2 linked regions of the Rhodospirillum rubrum ATCC 11170 genome follow. The protein of the gene in region 1 binds, or shares a complex with, the protein of each later gene. Links are inferred from orthologs where the notes say so. Each region holds a gene or a part of one and is shown on either strand. Other genes may lie near its edges.

Region 1 (8,724 bases):
GTACATATCGTCGGTCATCACCCAGACATGGGGATGCTTGAGCAGAACCTCGGCCAGGGCCTTGAGATCGGCGGCCGAATAGGCCACGCCCGTCGGATTGGACGGGCTGTTGAGGATCAGCCATTTGGTCTTGGGCGTGATGGCGCGCTCCAGATCGGCGGGCTGCAGCTTGAAGCCGACCTCGGGGCCGCTGGGAACGAACACCGGCACGCCGCCGGCCAACAGGGCGATATCGGGATAGCTGACCCAATAAGGCGCGGGGATGATCACCTCCTCGCCCGGGTTCAGCGTCGCCATCAGGGCGTTGTAGATGGTCTGCTTGCCACCGCAGCCGACGCTGATCTCTTCGATCGTGTACTCAAGATCGTTCTCGCGCTTGAGCTTGGCGCAGATCGCCTTGCGCAGGGCGGCGGTGCCGGGAACGGCGGTGTATTTGGTCTCGCCGCGCTCGATGGCGGCGATCGCCGCCTGTTTGATGTGATCGGGGGTATCGAAGTCGGGTTCGCCCGCGCCCAGACCGATAATGTCACGGCCGGCGGCCTTGAGTTCGGCGGCCTTGGTGGTAACCGCCAGGGTCGGCGACGGTTTGATGGCGGACAGACGCTCGGCGACGATCGACATGGAAATCCTCGAGGATTGGTTGTGTCGGTTGGGAGGGGGCGAGTGGCCGCGCCGCCCCTGACGACGGGGGCTCTCTTGGCGGGACCGGGGGAAAAAGCTATCCCCCTTCCCGGCGGCACGCAAGCGCCGGGAAAGCGCTTTCCTCAGGATTTCCAGAAGTCGCGGCTGAAAAGCACAAGAAGGGTGAAGAATTCCAGCCGCCCCATCAGCATGGCCAGCGACAGCAGCCATTTCGCGCTATCGGGCAAGGTGGCGTAATTGCCCGCCGGGCCGACGATGGTACCGAGTCCCGGACCGACATTGGCGATCGCCGCCGCCGTCCCGGTCAGGGCCGTCACCCAATCCAGGCCGACCATGGTCAGCGCCAGGGCGATGATCGCCGTCGTCGCCCCGGTGGCGAAGAAGAACAGCACCACCGACACCGCCACGTCCTCGTCGATCGCCCGCCCGCCATAGGTCGAGACGATGACCGCATTGGGCATATAGCGCCGGCGGATATTGGCGCTGAGAACCTTATAGGCCACCTGATAGCGGAACATCTTGATGCCGCCCGAGGTCGATCCGGTGCAGCCGCCGGCGAAGGTGATCATGAAAAAGAACAACTGCGGGAAGCCGCCCCACAGGGTGTAATCCTCCGAGGCGTAGCCCGTCGTCGTCACCACCGAGGTGATGTTGAAGGCCGAGGCGGTCAGGGCATCAAGGAAGGGCCGGCCGTTCTCCAGGCTCTGCCACAGGGCCATGACCAACCAGCAGGCGACCAGAAAGCCGGTCAAAGCCTGGACCTGGGGATCGCGCACCACATCCATCGGCCGGCCGCGCGCCACCTGCACATAGAGCACGAAGGGCATGGCGCCCAACATCATGCCCACCGTCGACATCCACAGCCCGGCGGCGTCGAGATGGCCAAGCGAGGTGTCCCAATTCGAAAAGCCGCCGGTCGACACCGTGCCGAAGGCGTGGCAGATGGCGTCGAAAACCGACATGCCGACGGCGATATAGCCCAAGGCGATGACCACGGTCAGCGTCAGATAGACGGCGGTGATCGCCAGCCCCAATTCGCCGATGCGGTTCATGCCCTTTTCGCTGGTATCGGAGCTTTCGGTGCGGAACAGCTGCATGCCGCCGACGCGCAGCGCCGGCAGCAGGGCGATGGCCATGCCGATGATGCCGATGCCGCCGATCCAATGCAGCAGGCAGCGCCAGAACAAGATCCCCGGCGGCTGATGCTCCAGGCCGCTGATCACCGTCGCCCCGGTGGTGGTCAATCCCGAAACGCTCTCAAAAAACGCCCCGGCGAAATCAAGCCCGGTGGTCGCCAGCATGAACGGCATGGAGCCAAACAGCGACATGGTCAGCCAAGCCAGGGCGGTCATCAGGAAGCCCTGGCGGATATTGAAGCGCAGCGGCATCCGCCAATTGGCCAGGGTCAGCATCATCCCGCAAAACAGCGTGATCACCGAAGAGCCGAGGAACGCCCGCCAGTCGCGGTTTTCAACCACCAGATCGACCAAGGCCGGCGCCAGCATCGAGAGCCCGAGGCCCGACAGCAGCAGCCCAAGGACCATCAGCACCGGGGCGAGATCGATCCCCCCCAGCATCAGGCCCCGGCTGGTGCCGAGTTGGCTTCCCCTCAGGCTCATTCCGTTTCCTTCCCAGGCTTGCGACCGCGCGAAAAAACCGCCCCCCGCGCCGCGCGGCGCCGGAGGTCGTAGGGGGCGAACCCCCGTCGATCACCTCGATCGACGCCGCCCGCCCCCTTCAGCGTGGCGATCATAAGGCAGGCCCGGGACGATTTGGCAAGCCGGGCGCTGTGGCGGTCCTTTTGAAATGGGTCGAAAAAGGGAGCGATGACGGACGGCGCGCCCCCCTGGTCAAGCCCGGGCGGGCGGCTTATCTTAAGGGCCATGACCATGCTTCTCCCCCTGTTCGAGCGCCCGCCCGCTGGCCCCCGCGCCGAGTTTCGTCTGGCCAGCGACTATCAGCCCGCCGGCGATCAGCCCCAGGCCATCGCCGAGCTGTTGCGGGGTCTGGCCGCCCAAGACCGCGATCAGGTGCTGCTGGGCGTCACCGGCTCGGGCAAGACCTTCACCATGGCCCAGGTCATCGCCGAGATGGGCCGGCCGACCCTGATCCTCGCCCCCAACAAAACCCTGGCCGCCCAGCTTTACGGCGAGTTCAAGAATTTCTTTCCCGACAACGCCGTCGAGTATTTCGTCAGCTATTACGACTATTACCAGCCCGAAGCCTATGTTCCGCGCACCGATACCTATATCGAAAAAGACTCCAGCATCAACGAGCAGATTGACCGGATGCGCCACGCCGCCACCCGCGCCCTGCTTGAACGCCGCGATGTCATCATCGTCGCCTCGGTCTCGTGCATCTATGGTATCGGCTCGGTCGAGTCCTATTCCCGGATGATCATCCCCATCAAGGTGGGAACGACGCTGCCGCGCGCCGATCTGCTCAAGGCGCTGGTCGAGCTGCAGTTCACCCGCAATGACATCGCCTTCACCCGGGGTATGTTCCGGGTGCGCGGGGATTCGGTGGAGATCTTCCCCGCCCACTATGAGGACCGCGCCTGGCGGGTCAGCCTGTGGGGGGACGAGATCGAATCCGTGCGCGAATTCGATCCCTTGACCGGCGAGATCACCGCCAGCCTCGACGAAGTCACCGTCTATCCGGCCAGCCACCATGTCACCCCCCGCCCGGCGCTGTCCCAGGCGGTGCGCACGATCAAGGCCGAGCTCAAGGAAACGCTCGCCCGCTTTTACGACCAGGGCAAGGTGCTTGAGGCCCAGCGCCTGGAGCAGCGCACCACCTTCGATCTGGAGATGATCGAGGCGACCGGCCACTGCAAGTCCATCGAGAACTACTCACGCCATCTGACCGGACGCCGCCCCGGCGATCCGCCGCCGACCCTGTTCGAATACCTGCCCGAGGACGCCTTGCTGTTCGTCGATGAAAGCCACGTCGCCGTGCCGCAGATCGGCGGCATGTTCCGCGGCGACTTCAATCGCAAAAGCGTGCTGGCGGAATTCGGCTTCCGCCTGCCGTCCTGCGTTGATAACCGGCCGCTGAAGTTCGAGGAATGGGACGTCATGCGCCCGCCGTCGATCTTCGTTTCGGCCACCCCGGGGCGCTGGGAACTTGAACGCACCGGCGGCGTCGTCGCCGAACAGGTGATCCGCCCCACCGGTCTGGTCGATCCGGTCTGCATCATCCGCCCGGTCGAGGCCCAGGTCGACGATCTGCTGGGCGAGGTCAAGGCCTGCGCGGCGCGCGGCGAACGGGTGCTGGTCACCACCTTGACCAAGCGCATGTCCGAGGATCTGACCGAATATCTGACCGAACAGGGGGTAAGGGTGCGCTACATGCACTCCGACATCGAAACCCTGGAGCGGATCGAGATCATCCGCGACCTGCGGCTGGGCGCCTTCGATGTGCTGGTCGGCATCAACCTGCTGCGCGAGGGCCTTGATATCCCCGAATGCGCCCTGGTGGCGATCTTGGACGCCGATAAGGAAGGCTTCCTGCGCTCGCGCACCTCGCTGATCCAGACCATCGGCCGCGCCGCCCGTAACGTTGGCGGCCGGGTGATCCTTTATGCCGACAAGATGACCGATTCCCTGACCTTCGCCATCGAGGAAACCAGCCGCCGCCGCCAGCGTCAGCAAGACTACAACGCCGCCCATGGCATCACCCCGGAAACCGTGCGCTCGCGCATTTCCGATGTTCTCAGCAGCGTTTACGAAAAAGACTACGTCACCGTGACCACCGGGGTATCGGGCGACAACCAACTGGTCGGCAAATCCCTGCGCGAGCATCTCGCCGATCTCGACAAACGCATGCGCGCCGCCGCCGCCGATCTGGAATTCGAGGAGGCCGGCCGCCTGCGCGACGAGATCCGCCGCCTGGAGGCGCTGGACCTTGGCCTGCCCGGAGACGCCGGGGCGACCGGCCTTGCCGAAGCCGCCATCCCCTTGCGCGCCGCCGTCGCCAAAGGCCGGGGGGCAGCGGCCAAGGGCCGTGGTCGCAAGGGCAAAAGGTGAAAAGAAGCCGCAGCCCTTGTCCCTTCATATCCGCCCCATCGCCTTTGCCGACCCGCTGACCCTGGTCCCGGCCTTGGCCAAGGATCCGGTCTTCGCCTTTCTCGACAGCGCCGCCGCCGATCCCGGCGCGGGCGACGAGGATCGCGGCCGTTACAGCTATCTCTGCGCCGATCCCTGGCGGGTGATCACCGCCGATGACACCACGGTCCGGGTCGATAGCCGGCCGGTCGCCGGCGATCCCTTCGCCGTTCTCGCCGCCACCCTGGCCGAAATCGCCGAGGACGAGCCCGTCGCTTGCCCGGTGCCCTTCGCCACCGGCCTATGCGGTGTCCTTGGTTACGGCCTGGGTGCTTGGCTGGAACGGCTGGCCCCCGCCCCGGCCGATCGGCTGGCCCTGCCGGCGATGACCCTGGGCGTCTATGACTGCGTCGCCGCCTTCGACCTGCGCGCGCGCAAGGCCTGGATCGTTTCCAGCGGCCGGCCCGAACGCGATCCGCGGCGCCGCGCCGCCCGCGCCCTGGCCCGCGCCGAAGCCCTGGAACGGCGCTTGGCCGCGGTTTCCCTTGTCCCTGACGAGACCGCCGCCGCTTATGAAAAGACCGGGTCCTGGCGCGCCGAGCGACCGCGCGCGGCGATCTTGGCGGCGATCGGCAAGACCATCGACGCCATCGAAGCCGGCGAGCTGTTCCAGGCCAATATCACCCAGCGCTTCCTGGCCGACCTTCCGCCCGGCCTCGACGACCTCACCTTGTATCGCCGCCTGCGCCGGCTGAGCCCGGCCCCCTTCGCCGCCCTGGTCGGCTGCGGCGCCGACCACCGCCTGATCGGCGCCTCGCCCGAACGCTTCTTGCGCCTGGGCGCCGAGGGCCGGGTCGAGACGCGGCCGATCAAGGGCACCCGCCGGCGCGACGCCGATCCGGCGCGCGACGCCGCCCAGGCCGCCGCTCTGGTGGCCAGCGAAAAGGACCGGGCCGAGAACCTGATGATCGTCGATCTGATGCGCAACGACCTGGGCCGGGTCTGCGCCATCGGCAGCGTCCGTGTGCCCCGGCTGATCGCCCTGGAAAGCTTCGCCAGCGTCCACCATCTGGTCTCGGCGGTCGAAGGGCGGCTGCGCCCCGGCCTGGGGGCGATCGACCTGCTGCGCGCCTGTTTTCCCGGCGGCTCGGTCACCGGGGCGCCGAAGATCCGCGCCATGGACCTGATCACCGCCCTGGAGCCGGCCCGGCGCGGCTGGTATTGCGGATCGGTGGCCTGGATCGGCGCCGATGGGGCGATGGATTCCAACATCGTCATCCGCAGCCTCACCCGGGCCGGTGCCACCCTGATCGCCCAGGCCGGCGGCGCCATCACCGCGCCCTCCGATCCGGCCGAGGAATACGAGGAAAGCCTGATCAAAATGGCCCCCCTGCTCAGCGCCCTGGATGGGATCGAGCGATGACCGCCCGGCGACCGGCCGTCATTTGGCTGAACGACCGGCTCGTGCCCGCCGCAAAGGCCCGCATCGATCCCGCCGATCGCGGATTTCTGCTTGGCGATGGCCTATTCGAAACCATCCCGGCGCGCGACGGCCGCCCCCTGCGTCTGGCCGCCCACCTCGCCCGCCTGGGGCGCGGCGCCCGAATTTTAGGCATTCCCCTACCCGCCCTGGATATCGCCGCCGCCTTGGCCGCCACCCTGGCGGCCAACGACCTGAGCGAGGGGGTGCTGCGCCTGACCCTGACCCGGGGTCCCGGGCCGCGCGGCCTGTTGCCGCCGCCCGCGCCAAAGCCCACGATCATGATCACGGCGACGGCCTTTCCGCCGCCAACGGGGCCGGCGCGGCTGATCGTGGCGACGCGGACAAGGCGCAACGAGGCCTCGCCGCTGTCGACGATCAAATATCTTGCCTATGGCGACGCCATCCTCGCCCGCCAGGAGGCCGCCGAGCGCGGCGCCGATGACGCGATCTTGCTCAACCTCGGGGGTCGGGTCGCCGAAACCACCGTCGCCACGCTGTTCATCGTCCAGGGCGGGCGGCTTCTCACCCCTCCGCAGACCGACGGCGCCCTGCCCGGCATTCTTCGCGCCGAGATGCTGGCCTGGGGAGCGCGCGAACACTCGCTGACCCCCGCCGATCTTTTGACCGCCGACGGCGTTTTTCTGGCCAACAGCCTTGGGTTCCGCTTGGTCATTTCCATTGACGGACAGGCCGTTCCCGATTGCACACCCCTTGTTCATGACCTTCAAGGCTATGTAAGACAAAGGGAAAATGGCACCTCACCGGAAGAGCCCTCTGATGGGGGAAGCCCCTTCCCGAAATAACAAACCGTGCAAATAGGTTTTTAATCTTGCCAAGGTCGCGCTTGACCGCTACTGTTAAGATGACGATTGCCGAAGGCCGCCCTTCTGGTCCGCCTTCCATCCTACCGGTGTCTTCAGCCAATGACTTGCCCCGGCGGCCACTCCCTCAAAAGGGTTCGGTCGCCGTTTTTTTGTGCCCCGCCTTTCCATACCCCGCCAAAAGGGCGGAGGAAGGGCTGGGAAACGGGCGAATGCCCAAGGCTTAGGCAAAACCGCTCCCTCTCTCCCGCCACCGTCCCGAAAAATTCCCGGAAATCGGGCTTTTTTGCGTTGCGGCACGCGTCTTGAATAGGCTGGATCAATAAGCGCCTCTCAGGGGCGTTCGCCCGCCCCTCGGACAAGCGGCCGATCAAAGGTCGATACCCATCCGGCGGGCCCAGGTCTTGATCAGGAAAAGTGGGGAGTGATCATGAAATTCGTTATTGCGATAACCAAGCCCTTCAAACTCGACGAGGTCCGCGAAGCCCTCGGCGCCCTGGGGATCCAGGGGATGACCGTTACCGAGGTGAAGGGGTTCGGCCGGCAGAAGGGCCAGACCGAGGTTTACCGCGGAGCTGAATACGTGGTGAATTTCCTGCCCAAGGTGAAGATCGAACTGGCCGTTCCCGATAATCTTCTCGATCAGGTGGTCGAGACCATCCAATCCACGGCGCAAACCGGCAAGATCGGCGACGGCAAGATCTTCGTCTTCGATCTGGGCGAAGCCGTAAGGATCCGCACCGGCGAGCGCGGCGAGGAAGCCCTCTAGGGCGACCGATGCCGACGGGTCTGATGGTTTTTTAATCTTGACCGAAGGTGTTCTGCCCGCTTTACGGGCAAGGCGCAGGTTTTCCAGGGGGTTTTCCCCGGAAAAAGCGCCGCGCCGGGTGGGATGTGGGTCGTGGCACGGTTCTTGTTACGACACTCCCCGCCGGAGGGCGGAAGACCTCCCGATCAGCCAGCTCCTGTGAGACAAACCACCATGATGAGAGCCTTCACGTTCCTCCCCGCCGCCCTGGTCGCCCTTCTGGCGCCGGCCCTGGCCTATGCCCAGGATGCGGCCCCCACCCTGGATTCGGGCAATACCGCCTGGATGCTGACCTCGACCGCGCTGGTCCTTCTGATGACCATCCCGGGCCTCGCGCTTTTCTATGCCGGCATGGTCCGCAAGAAGAACGTGCTGGCGACCATGATGCAGAGCTTCATCATCACCGCGCTGGTCAGCGTCGTGTGGATGGTGGCCGGCTACTCGATCGCCTTTGGCACCGGCAACGCCTATTTCGGTGACTTCTCGAAGTTCCTGCTGTCGGACATCAGCATTGACAGCCTGAACGGCACCTTCCCCGAAACGGTGTTCGTCGTCTTCCAGATGACCTTCGCCATCATCACCCCGGCCCTGATCACCGGCGCCTTCGCCGAACGCATGAAGTTCTCGGCGATGCTGTGGTTCATCGGCCTGTGGGTGCTGATCGTCTACGCGCCGATCTGCCATTGGGTGTGGAGTTCCTCGGGCTTCCTGTTCAACGCCGGCGTCCTTGATTACGCGGGCGGCACCGTGGTTCACATCAACGCCGGCGTGGCCGGTCTGGTCTGCGCCCTCGTCTTGCGTCGTCGCGCCGGCTTCGGCAGCGAGAACATGGCCCCCTATAACCTGTCGCTGGCCGTGATCGGCGCCGCCCTGCTGTGGGTGGGCTGGTTCGGCTTCAACGCCGGGTCCGCCGTCGCCGCCGAT
Region 2 (8,777 bases), 860 kb from region 1 along the record:
AAGGTGCGGGCGATGGAAATCATCGACGAGCTCGAGCCGGTGCGGCGCGGCTTCTACGCCGGAACCGTCGGCTATTTCGCCGCCAACGGGTCGATGGACACCTGTATTTCGCTGCGCACCTGTCTGGTCAAGGACGGGGTCATGCATGTCCAGGCCGGGGCCGGCATCGTCGCCGACAGCGATCCGATGGCCGAATACGAGGAATGCCTGAACAAGGCCAAGGCCCTGGTCCGCGCCGCCGAGGAAGCCGTGCGCTACGCCGCCGGCTAAACAAATCCTCTCCCCGCCCCCTGGCTTCAAGGGGCGGGGGGGCAGGCTTAGGCGGCCTTGGGGCCCAGGTAATCGAAGCCGGCGCCATCGACGGCGGCTTCGATCGCCGCGTCATCGTCCAGACCCTCGACGCTGACGCAGCCGCCGTCCAGATCGACCACCACCTTGAGATCGGCGTCGTCGGTCAACGATTTGATGGCGCGTTCGACCGAACGGGCGCAGCCGCCGCAGGTCATGCCACCCACCAGATAAGTCTTCGCCATTGGGAACTCTCCTGTTTTCAGTCGGTTGACGGGGATGTCGAGGCTGTCTTGCCGCTGGGCCGCGCATGGGCGAGCTCGGCGTCCTTGGTCGTCACCAGGGCGCTGATCGGCACCAGGGTGATGCCCTTGGCGGCCAGGGCGGGCAACCAGACGCTCAGCGCGCCGATGGTGCCGTCGCGGGGGTGGCCGATGCCCACCGCCACGCCGTGCTGGCGGGCGGCGGCCTCAAGCTTGGCGAGCTGGCGGGCGACCGCGGCCTGATCGTTGAGGTTATCCAAAAACACCGTGCGACCGATATGGGGAACGCCGGCCATTTCGGCCAAGGTCAGCCCCACCGAATTGGCCGAGGTCATCGAATCCAGCCACAGCAGCCCGCGCTTTTTCAATTCGCCCATGACCAGGGTCATGCCCCGGCTGTCGGCGGTGAAGCGGCTGCCCATGTGGTTGTTGATACCGACGAATTCGGCGCCGCCGTCAAGATTGCGGCGCAGGCGGGTCAGGATCTCGTCATCGGACAAACCGACCTTCAACGCCCCGGGTCCGGGATTGACCTTGGCGTCAAGGGGCTCCATCGGCATATGCATCAAGATCTCGTGGCCGGCCTTGCGGCCCCCGCGCATCTGTCCGGCCAGCCCGTCGGCATAGGCGAGATAGGCCAGGGTCAAAGGTCCGGCCAGCTTGCGGACCTTTTCCGTACGCACCCGGTCCAGCCCCATATCGTCGATCACCAGGGCGATCGCCGGCTTGCTCCATTTGCCCGCCGCCACGCCATAGGTCTTCCAGGGCAGCCCGCTGGACTCCGCCGGTCCCTCGGGAAAGCGCGGGACCGGGGCCAGGGCGGCGGTCTTGACGGTCGGCTTGACCTGGGGCTTGTGAACATAGGCATCGTCGGGAAGGCGTTCCTCCATGACGAAGCCCGGACCGTCGCTGGCCAGCAGGTCGCGAAATTCGGCCGGAAGCGCGCCCTTTTCGCCGGCCGGCGTCTCCGAGGGGGCGGGCGCCGTTTGCACCGGGGGGGCGACGTCGGCCGGAAGGGGGGGCGCGGTCTCGGCGGGACGGGGCAGCGGCGGCGGTTGATACTGATGGGCCGCCTCGCCGGCCGCCGGAGCAACGGGCAGCGGACCGATCGCCGCCAGGGCGGTGGGCGCGGGAGGCGCCGCCTTGTCGCCCTGGGCCAGTCGGCCAACGGCGAAACCAATGCCCAATCCGACCGCCAAGGTGGCGAGGGCGACCAGAACCAGGGTCAGGGGGGCCATGCGGGCGACGAAAAAGGCGAAGCGATCGAGGACTCCCCGGTCTTCGGGATGATCAAGCACGGAAACGGTCTCCGGACGGCGGCATCCACCGCCTTAGCCATAGGGAACTCGCCACCACCGACACGCTCGACAGCGCCATGGCGGCACCGGCGAGCATCGGGTCGAGGCGGCCGCTGGCGGCCAGCGGCAAAGCGATGACGTTATAGAGGAAAGCCCAGAATAAATTCTGGCGGATTTTGCGATGGGTGGCCCGCGACAGCGCCAGGGCCTCGGGCAACAGCCCGGGATCGCCGCGCATCAGGGTGATGCCGGCGGTTTCCATCGCCACATCCGTGCCCGTGCCCATGGCGATGCCGACATCGGCCGCCGCCAGGGCCGGCGCGTCGTTGACGCCATCGCCAACCATGGCGACGACCGCCCCGCCCTGGCGCAGGGCCTCGACCACCGCCGCCTTGCCCTCGGGCAGAACCTCGGCGCGAACGTCGTCGATGCCCAGGCGGGCGGCGATGGCATGGGCGACGCGGCCGGCATCGCCGGTCAGCATCACCGGGCGCACACCCAGCGCCTTCAAGCGGCTCACCGCCAGGGCCGCGCCCTCGCGCGGCGGATCGGCCAGGGCGATGACGCCCAACAGCCGTCCCCCGGTCGCCTCGCCCTCGGCCACCCAGACGACCGAGGCGCCGGCCTCTTCAAGGGCGCCAGCCCGGCTCTCCAGGGATGCCCGCTCGATCCCTTTGGCGTCGAGCAACCGCCGGCTGCCCAGGATCAGCGCCCGCCCGGCCACCCTGGCTTCAACCCCGAGACCGGGCAGCGAGCGGAAATCACTGATCGCCGACAGGTCCAGCCCGCGATCGCCTGCCGCCTCGCGCATCGCCCGGGCCAAGGGATGGGCGCTGCCGCCCTGCACGGCGGCGGCAAGGGCGAGCAGGGTATTCTCGTCCAACCCGTCAGCCCCGGGCGCGATAATCACCGCGTCAAGGGCCGGGCGCCCCTGGGTCAGGGTTCCGGTCTTGTCGAAGGCGAGAACGCTGACGCGATGGGCCTGTTCCAGCGCCCCGGCGTCGCGGATCAAAATGCCGCGCCGCGCCGCCACCCCGGTTCCGACCATCACCGCCGTCGGCGTCGCCAAGCCCAGGGCGCAGGGACAGGCGACCACCAGAACCGAGATCGCCGCGGCCACGGCGGTTTCCATGGTCTCGCCGAGCAGGGCCCAGCCGGTGAAGGCGCCAAGGGCCAGCAGCACGACGGCGGGCACGAAGACGGCGGCCACCTTATCGACCATCACCTGGACGGGGGCCTTGCTGGCCTGGGCGTTTTCGACCAGGGCGATGATGCGCGCCAGCGTCGCGTCCTTGCCCGTCGCCCCGACGCGCAGGCGGATCAGCCCGTCAGTATCGATCGAGCCGCCGATCACCCGGTCGCCGGGACCGCGCGTCACCGGCAGGCTTTCACCGGTCAGCAGGCTTTCATCAATAGCCGCCCCGCCTTCAATCACCGTGCCATCGACGGGCACCCCCTCGCCGGGGCGGACCACGACGATATCGCCAACGACCAAACGCTCGACCGCCACGTCGCTGACCACGCCGTCGCGCTCGAGGTGGGCGAGAGCCGGGCGCAGGGTCATCAGGGCGCGGATGGCCGAGGCGGCGGAGCGCTTGGCCCGGCCTTCCAGGGCCTTGCCCAGCATCACCAGGGTGATGACCACCGCCGCCCCTTCGAAATACAGGCCATGGTGGGTCGTCCCGGTCGCCACCCGCCAGGCCGACAGGCCATAGGCGGCGGTGGAGCCGAGAACGACAAGGCTGTCCATATTGCCCGCCCGGCCCTTCAGCGCCCGCCAGGCTCCCTTATAGAAGCGGGCGCCGGCGATAAATTGCACGGGCGTCGCCAGGATCCACTGCCAGAGCGGCGGCACATGGCCGGGCAGACCGCTGACATGGGCGATCATGTCCCAGACCAGCGGCAGGGTTAGCAGGGCGGCCATCGCAAAGATCAGCCGGTCGCCGCGGTCCTCGGCGGGAACGGCGGCGGGCGGCGGGGCGCTTTGGCTGAGCGGTTCGGCGCCGAAGCCGGCGCGATTGACGGCGGCCACCAGATCGGGCGCCCGCCGATCGCCCCCCTCGATGTGGATGCGGGCGCGGTCGGTGCCCAGATTGACGCTGACCGCCGACACGCCGGGAACCTTGCCCAGCACCTTTTCCAGGCGGGCCGAACAGGCCGCGCAGGTCATGCCGCTGATGGCGAGATCGACAACATCGCCGCCCTCATTGGAGGTCGGGGGGGCTGGGGGGGAAAGAACGGCGGCCTTGCCGGACATGGCTATCTCTCGCGACCGGTCACGGGGAATGCGGGCCCGTGTGTCGGCCCATCCCCCCGGTTCTCAAAGGGGCCCTCGGTTCGAGGCGGGACCTTAATCTAGTGTCCCGGCCCCGGCGACGTAAACGGTCTTGATCCAAAGGGAAAATCCGACCCATGCGGATCGGGATGGACAAGAAGGCCTCGCCCGATGGCGGACGGCAGCGGCGATGGGCGGCCGGGCCGGCGACGATCGGGGCCGGCGCCCTCGCTGCGGGCGGGACAACCCGCTTGCGATGGGGTAGTGTTGCAACCGCCCGCCGCGCGGCCGCCCCCATCCCTAGCGGATCATCGGGCGATCGCGCGATGGGCGATCGTCCGGGGCCGGACCCCTCTGTCCGGGAAAAAGCGAGCGCATTCACGAGGCCGGGGCCGGTATGTTCCTTCTGATCGATAACTACGACAGCTTCACCTACAACCTTTGGCACTATCTGGGGGAATTGGGCGCCGAGGTCGAGGTGCGGCGCAATGACGCGCTGGACGCCGAGGCGGCGCTGGCGCTCGCCCCCCAGGGCATCATCCTGTCGCCCGGTCCCTGCGACCCCGACCGCGCCGGCATCTGCCTGGATCTGGTGGCCAAGGCGGCCAAGGCCCGGGTTCCGGTGCTGGGTGTCTGCCTGGGCCATCAAACCATCGGTCAGGTTTTCGGCGGCGCCGTGGTGCGCGCCCCCAAGCCGATGCATGGCAAGGTCGACGCCATCCACCACCAGGGTCATGGGATCTTCGCCGGCATGCCGATGCCCTTCCCGGCCACGCGCTATCACTCGCTGGTGGTGCGGCGCGACGATCTGCCCGACTGCCTGGAGGTCACCGCCTGGAGCGACGACGGCCTGATCATGGGCCTTGCCCATAAGGACCTGCCGATCGAGGGGGTGCAGTTCCATCCCGAAAGCATTGAAACCCAAGGCGGTCACCACCTGCTGCGGAATTTTCTGACCTTAGCCCGCCAGGGGGGAGACGCGGTCTGATGACGACACAGCCGACCACAGCAAACGATATCAAGGGCCTGATCGCCATGGTCGCCACCGGGCGGCCGCTTTCCGAGGCCGATGCCACCCGGGCTTTCGAAGCGATCATGTCGGGCAACGCCACGCCAGCCCAGATCGGCGGCTTTCTGATGGCGCTGCGCGTGCGCGGCGAAACCGTGGCCGAGATCACGGCGGCGGCGCGCACCATGCGCGACAAGGCCGCCCGCATCCAGGCCCCCGCCGGCGCCATCGACATCGTCGGCACCGGCGGCGATTGCGCCGGCACCTATAACATCTCGACCGCCGCCGCCCTGGTGACGGCGGCCTGCGGCGTGCCGGTGGCCAAACATGGCAATCGCGCCGCCTCGTCGAAAAGCGGATCGGCCGATGTGCTGGCCGCGCTGGGCGTCAACCTCGATGCCGATCTTGCCCTGGTCGAACGCTCGATCGCCGAGGTCGGCATCGGCTTCATGTTCGCCCAGCGCCACCATAGCGCCATGAAACATGTCGCCCCCGCCCGCTCGGAACTGGGAACGCGCACGATCTTCAACCTGCTGGGGCCTTTGGCCAATCCGGCCGGCGCCCGCTTCGAATTGATGGGGGTTTTCGCCCAGGAATGGGTGGAGCCGTTGGCCGAGGTGCTGGGCCGACTGGGCGCCGAGCGCGCCTGGGTGGTCCATGGCTCCGACGGCCTGGATGAGATCACCACCACCGGCCCCACCCATGTCGCCGAATTCCGCGGCGGCGTCGTGCGCTCGTTCGACATCACCCCCGCCGACGCCGGCCTGCCGCTGGCCAAGGCCGAAGACCTGCAGGGCGCCGATCCCGAGGCCAATGCCCAGGCCCTGCGCGCCCTTCTCGAGGGCGTGAAAACCCCCTATCGCGACATCGTCGTTTTCAACGCCGCCGCCGCCCTGGTGGTAGCCGGCGCGGCCGAGGATCTGGCGACCGGGGCGGCGCGGGCCGCCCAGGCCATCGACAGCGGCGCGGCGAAGGACACCCTGGCGCGCATGATCGCCATCATCGGAGCCCCGGCATCGTGAGCGACATTCTGCGCGAGATCTGCGACACCACCCGCGCCGAGGTGGCGCGGCGCAAGGCCGCCCTGCCCTTAGCCGATGTGACGGCGCGGGCGGAAGACGCCAACGCGCCGCGCGGCTTCGCCAACGCCCTGACCCGCACCGCCGACAGCGGTCGGCCGGCGTTGATCGCCGAAATCAAAAAGGCCTCGCCCTCGGCCGGGTTGATCCGCCCCGATTTCAACCCCGCCGTCCTGGCACGCGCCTATCACGCCGCCGGGGCGACCTGCCTGTCGGTGCTGACCGATGGACCCTATTTCCAAGGGCACGCCGATTTCCTGATCGCCGCCCGCGCCGCCGTTCCCCTGCCGGTGCTGCGCAAGGATTTCATGGTCGATCCCTGGCAGGTGGTCGAGGCCCGGGCGATGGGGGCCGATTGCATCCTGGTCATCCTGGCCGCCCTTGACGACGGCGCCGCCGCCGAGATCGAAGCCTGCGCCCATGACTGGGGCATGGACGTGCTGGCCGAGGTCCATAACGAAGAGGAATGCGCCCGCGCCCTGACCTGCCTGACCACGCCGCTGCTCGGCGTCAACAACCGTAATCTGAAAACCCTGGTCACCGATCTGGCGGTGACCGAGCGTCTGGCCAAGATGGTGCCCGCCGACCGGGTGCTGGTCGCCGAAAGCGGTCTGCGCACCCGCAAGGACCTCGACCGCATGACCGCCGTCGGCGCCCGCCGCTTCCTGATCGGCGAACATTTCATGCGCCAACCCGATGTCGGCGACGCCGTGCGCGCCCTGATCGGCTGATCCCGGAAAGGGCGCGGCCCGGGAAGGCCGCCCCCCTCCTCTCCCCCCGTGTCTCTTTGCCGCCACACCCCCTGCGCCACCGACAAACCGTCCAGGGGTTCACCTTGACCTGAACGGGGAACCAAAGTAGAACTTCCAGGCGGTATTCACGTTTGGTTCTTCTTGTCGCCCGCTCAGAGGGTGGGCGCGCAGAGGTTGAGGGGCCGGGCAAAAGGCTGGGAGTCGCTCTGGCATGCTCACGCGCAAGCAGTACCTGCTGTTGTCGTTCATCGACCAGCGTTTGAAGCTTTCGGGCGTTTCCCCCTCGTTCGACGAGATGAAGGACGCCCTGGGGCTCAAGTCCAAATCGGGCATTCACCGCCTGATCAAAGGGCTGGAGGAACGGGGCTTTCTCAAGCGCCTTCCCCATCGGGCCCGCGCCCTGGAAGTGCTGCGCCTGCCCTGCAATCTGACCTTCGACGGCGACGGCGAAGCCCTTGACGACGGGCAGCCCGCGCCGCTGTTCGGCGGCCCTCTGCCGGAAACCGGATTCTCGCCCCAGGTCATCCGCGGCAATTTCACCCCGACCCTGCCGTCGACCCAAGTACCGCAGGTGCTGTTCACCGAGTCGATCAGCCTGCCGCTTTTGGGCAAGATCGCCGCCGGCACGCCGATCGCCGCCCTGATCGATCCGACGTCGAGCATCGATGTGCCGGCCAGCATGGTGCGCGGCGGCGAGCATTTCGCCCTGCGCATCGAAGGGGACTCGATGATCGAAGCGGGCATCCTCAGTGGTGATCTGGCGGTGGTGCGGCGCTGCGACGAAGCCGAAAACGGCACGGTCATCGTCGCCCTGGTCGATAACGAGGAAGCCACCCTGAAGCGCCTGCGCCGCAAGGGGGCCTCGATCGCCCTGGAACCGGCCAACCGCGCCTTCAAAACCCAGATCTACGGCCCCGACCGCGTGCGCATCCAGGGTCGGCTGGTCGGGCTGATCCGCAGCTATTAGGGCAAATCCGTCTTCGCAAAAAAAAGATCCCCGCCGCTCGGCGCCGGGGATCTTTTGGCGATCAGGCCTTGGCGAACAATAACCGTTCGGCCGTGCGTTCGGGAACGACGCGCAAAACCTTATCAAGCGCCCAGATCACGATCAGGGTGAAGACGACGCGGGCCAGCAAGATGCCCGTCAGATCGGCGCCCAGCGCCATGATGAACAAGGTATCCTCGATCAGGCTGTGGGTCAGGCTGAGCAGGCAGATCGACAAGAACAGGTCGCGCCGGGGAATGGTGCCGGCCTTGGCCTCGCGAATGATCAAAGCCCCGCCATAGGACAGCCCAAGCAGCACGCCGACCATGGTCAGGGGCATTGCCCGCCCGCCGATGCCGACGGTACCCAAAACCGGGGCGAGCAGCGCCGTCAAGCGGGCGGTGATCCCCAGCTTGTCCATAAGGCGCAGCAGCACGACCAGCGACACGACGATGATCATGATGACGCCCAGGGTATGGAGCGAATCGGTGATCCATCCCGCCCAATTGCCGCGCTCGGTGGCGGACGATCCGCTTGACACCATCGAGACCGGCGCCGGGCCCTGCAGCCAGTCGCCGGCCCGATAAACGCCATTGAGGATCGCCCCCAGGCACAGGGCGCCGCCCAGGCGCAGCAGGGTGGAAAAGAGGAAACCGGTGCCGGCGCGTTGGGCGATGCGCTGCTCAAGGGGAATGGCATGGGCGATCAGGATCATCACGCCCAAAATGGTGACCTGGGCGCCGCTCAGATGAAGGTCGGGCATCAGCGCCAGCAAGACCGCCGCCCCGCCGTACATATTGACCAGCAAGGCCGTCACCCAGACCAAGC

What was found.
Region 2: the proteins of RRU_RS05910 (region 1) and RRU_RS09830 are in contact, whole or in part, in a solved structure (PDB 8RP0), measured with the Escherichia coli proteins. The link is inferred for Rhodospirillum rubrum ATCC 11170 from one-to-one orthologs.

The regions. Positions count from the first base shown.
Region 1 is NC_007643.1:1,331,059-1,339,782, reverse strand. Bases 4,035-6,898 are described here. They hold RRU_RS05910 (anthranilate synthase component I family protein), read left to right. Parts: upstream 4,035-4,686; coding sequence 4,687-6,111; downstream 6,112-6,898. Other genes in these bases: RRU_RS05905 (aminotransferase class IV), read left to right, coding at 6,108-6,898; uvrB (excinuclease ABC subunit UvrB), read left to right, coding at 4,035-4,670. Outside these bases: RRU_RS05925 (pyridoxal phosphate-dependent aminotransferase), read right to left, coding at 1-621; RRU_RS05920 (TrkH family potassium uptake protein), read right to left, coding at 765-2,261; more of uvrB, read left to right, coding at 2,526-4,034; more of RRU_RS05905, read left to right, coding at 6,899-6,974; RRU_RS05900 (P-II family nitrogen regulator), read left to right, coding at 7,423-7,761; RRU_RS05895 (ammonium transporter), read left to right, coding at 7,975-8,724. UniProt on the Escherichia coli protein: Part of a heterodimeric complex that catalyzes the two-step biosynthesis of 4-amino-4-deoxychorismate (ADC), a precursor of p-aminobenzoate (PABA) and tetrahydrofolate.
Region 2 is NC_007643.1:2,192,616-2,201,392, forward strand. Bases 3,400-6,316 are described here. They hold RRU_RS09830 (anthranilate synthase component II), read left to right. Parts: upstream 3,400-4,521; coding sequence 4,522-5,112; downstream 5,113-6,316. Other genes in these bases: RRU_RS09825 (heavy metal translocating P-type ATPase), read right to left, coding at 3,400-4,106; trpD (anthranilate phosphoribosyltransferase), read left to right, coding at 5,112-6,155; trpC (indole-3-glycerol phosphate synthase TrpC), read left to right, coding at 6,152-6,316. Also shown: trpE (anthranilate synthase component I), read left to right, coding at 1-270; RRU_RS09815 (heavy-metal-associated domain-containing protein), read right to left, coding at 318-533; RRU_RS09820 (divergent polysaccharide deacetylase family protein), read right to left, coding at 551-1,849; more of RRU_RS09825, read right to left, coding at 1,842-3,399; more of trpC, read left to right, coding at 6,317-6,943; transcriptional repressor LexA, read left to right, coding at 7,176-7,931; RRU_RS09850 (nucleoside recognition protein), read right to left, coding at 7,993-8,777. UniProt on the Escherichia coli protein: Part of a heterodimeric complex that catalyzes the two-step biosynthesis of 4-amino-4-deoxychorismate (ADC), a precursor of p-aminobenzoate (PABA) and tetrahydrofolate.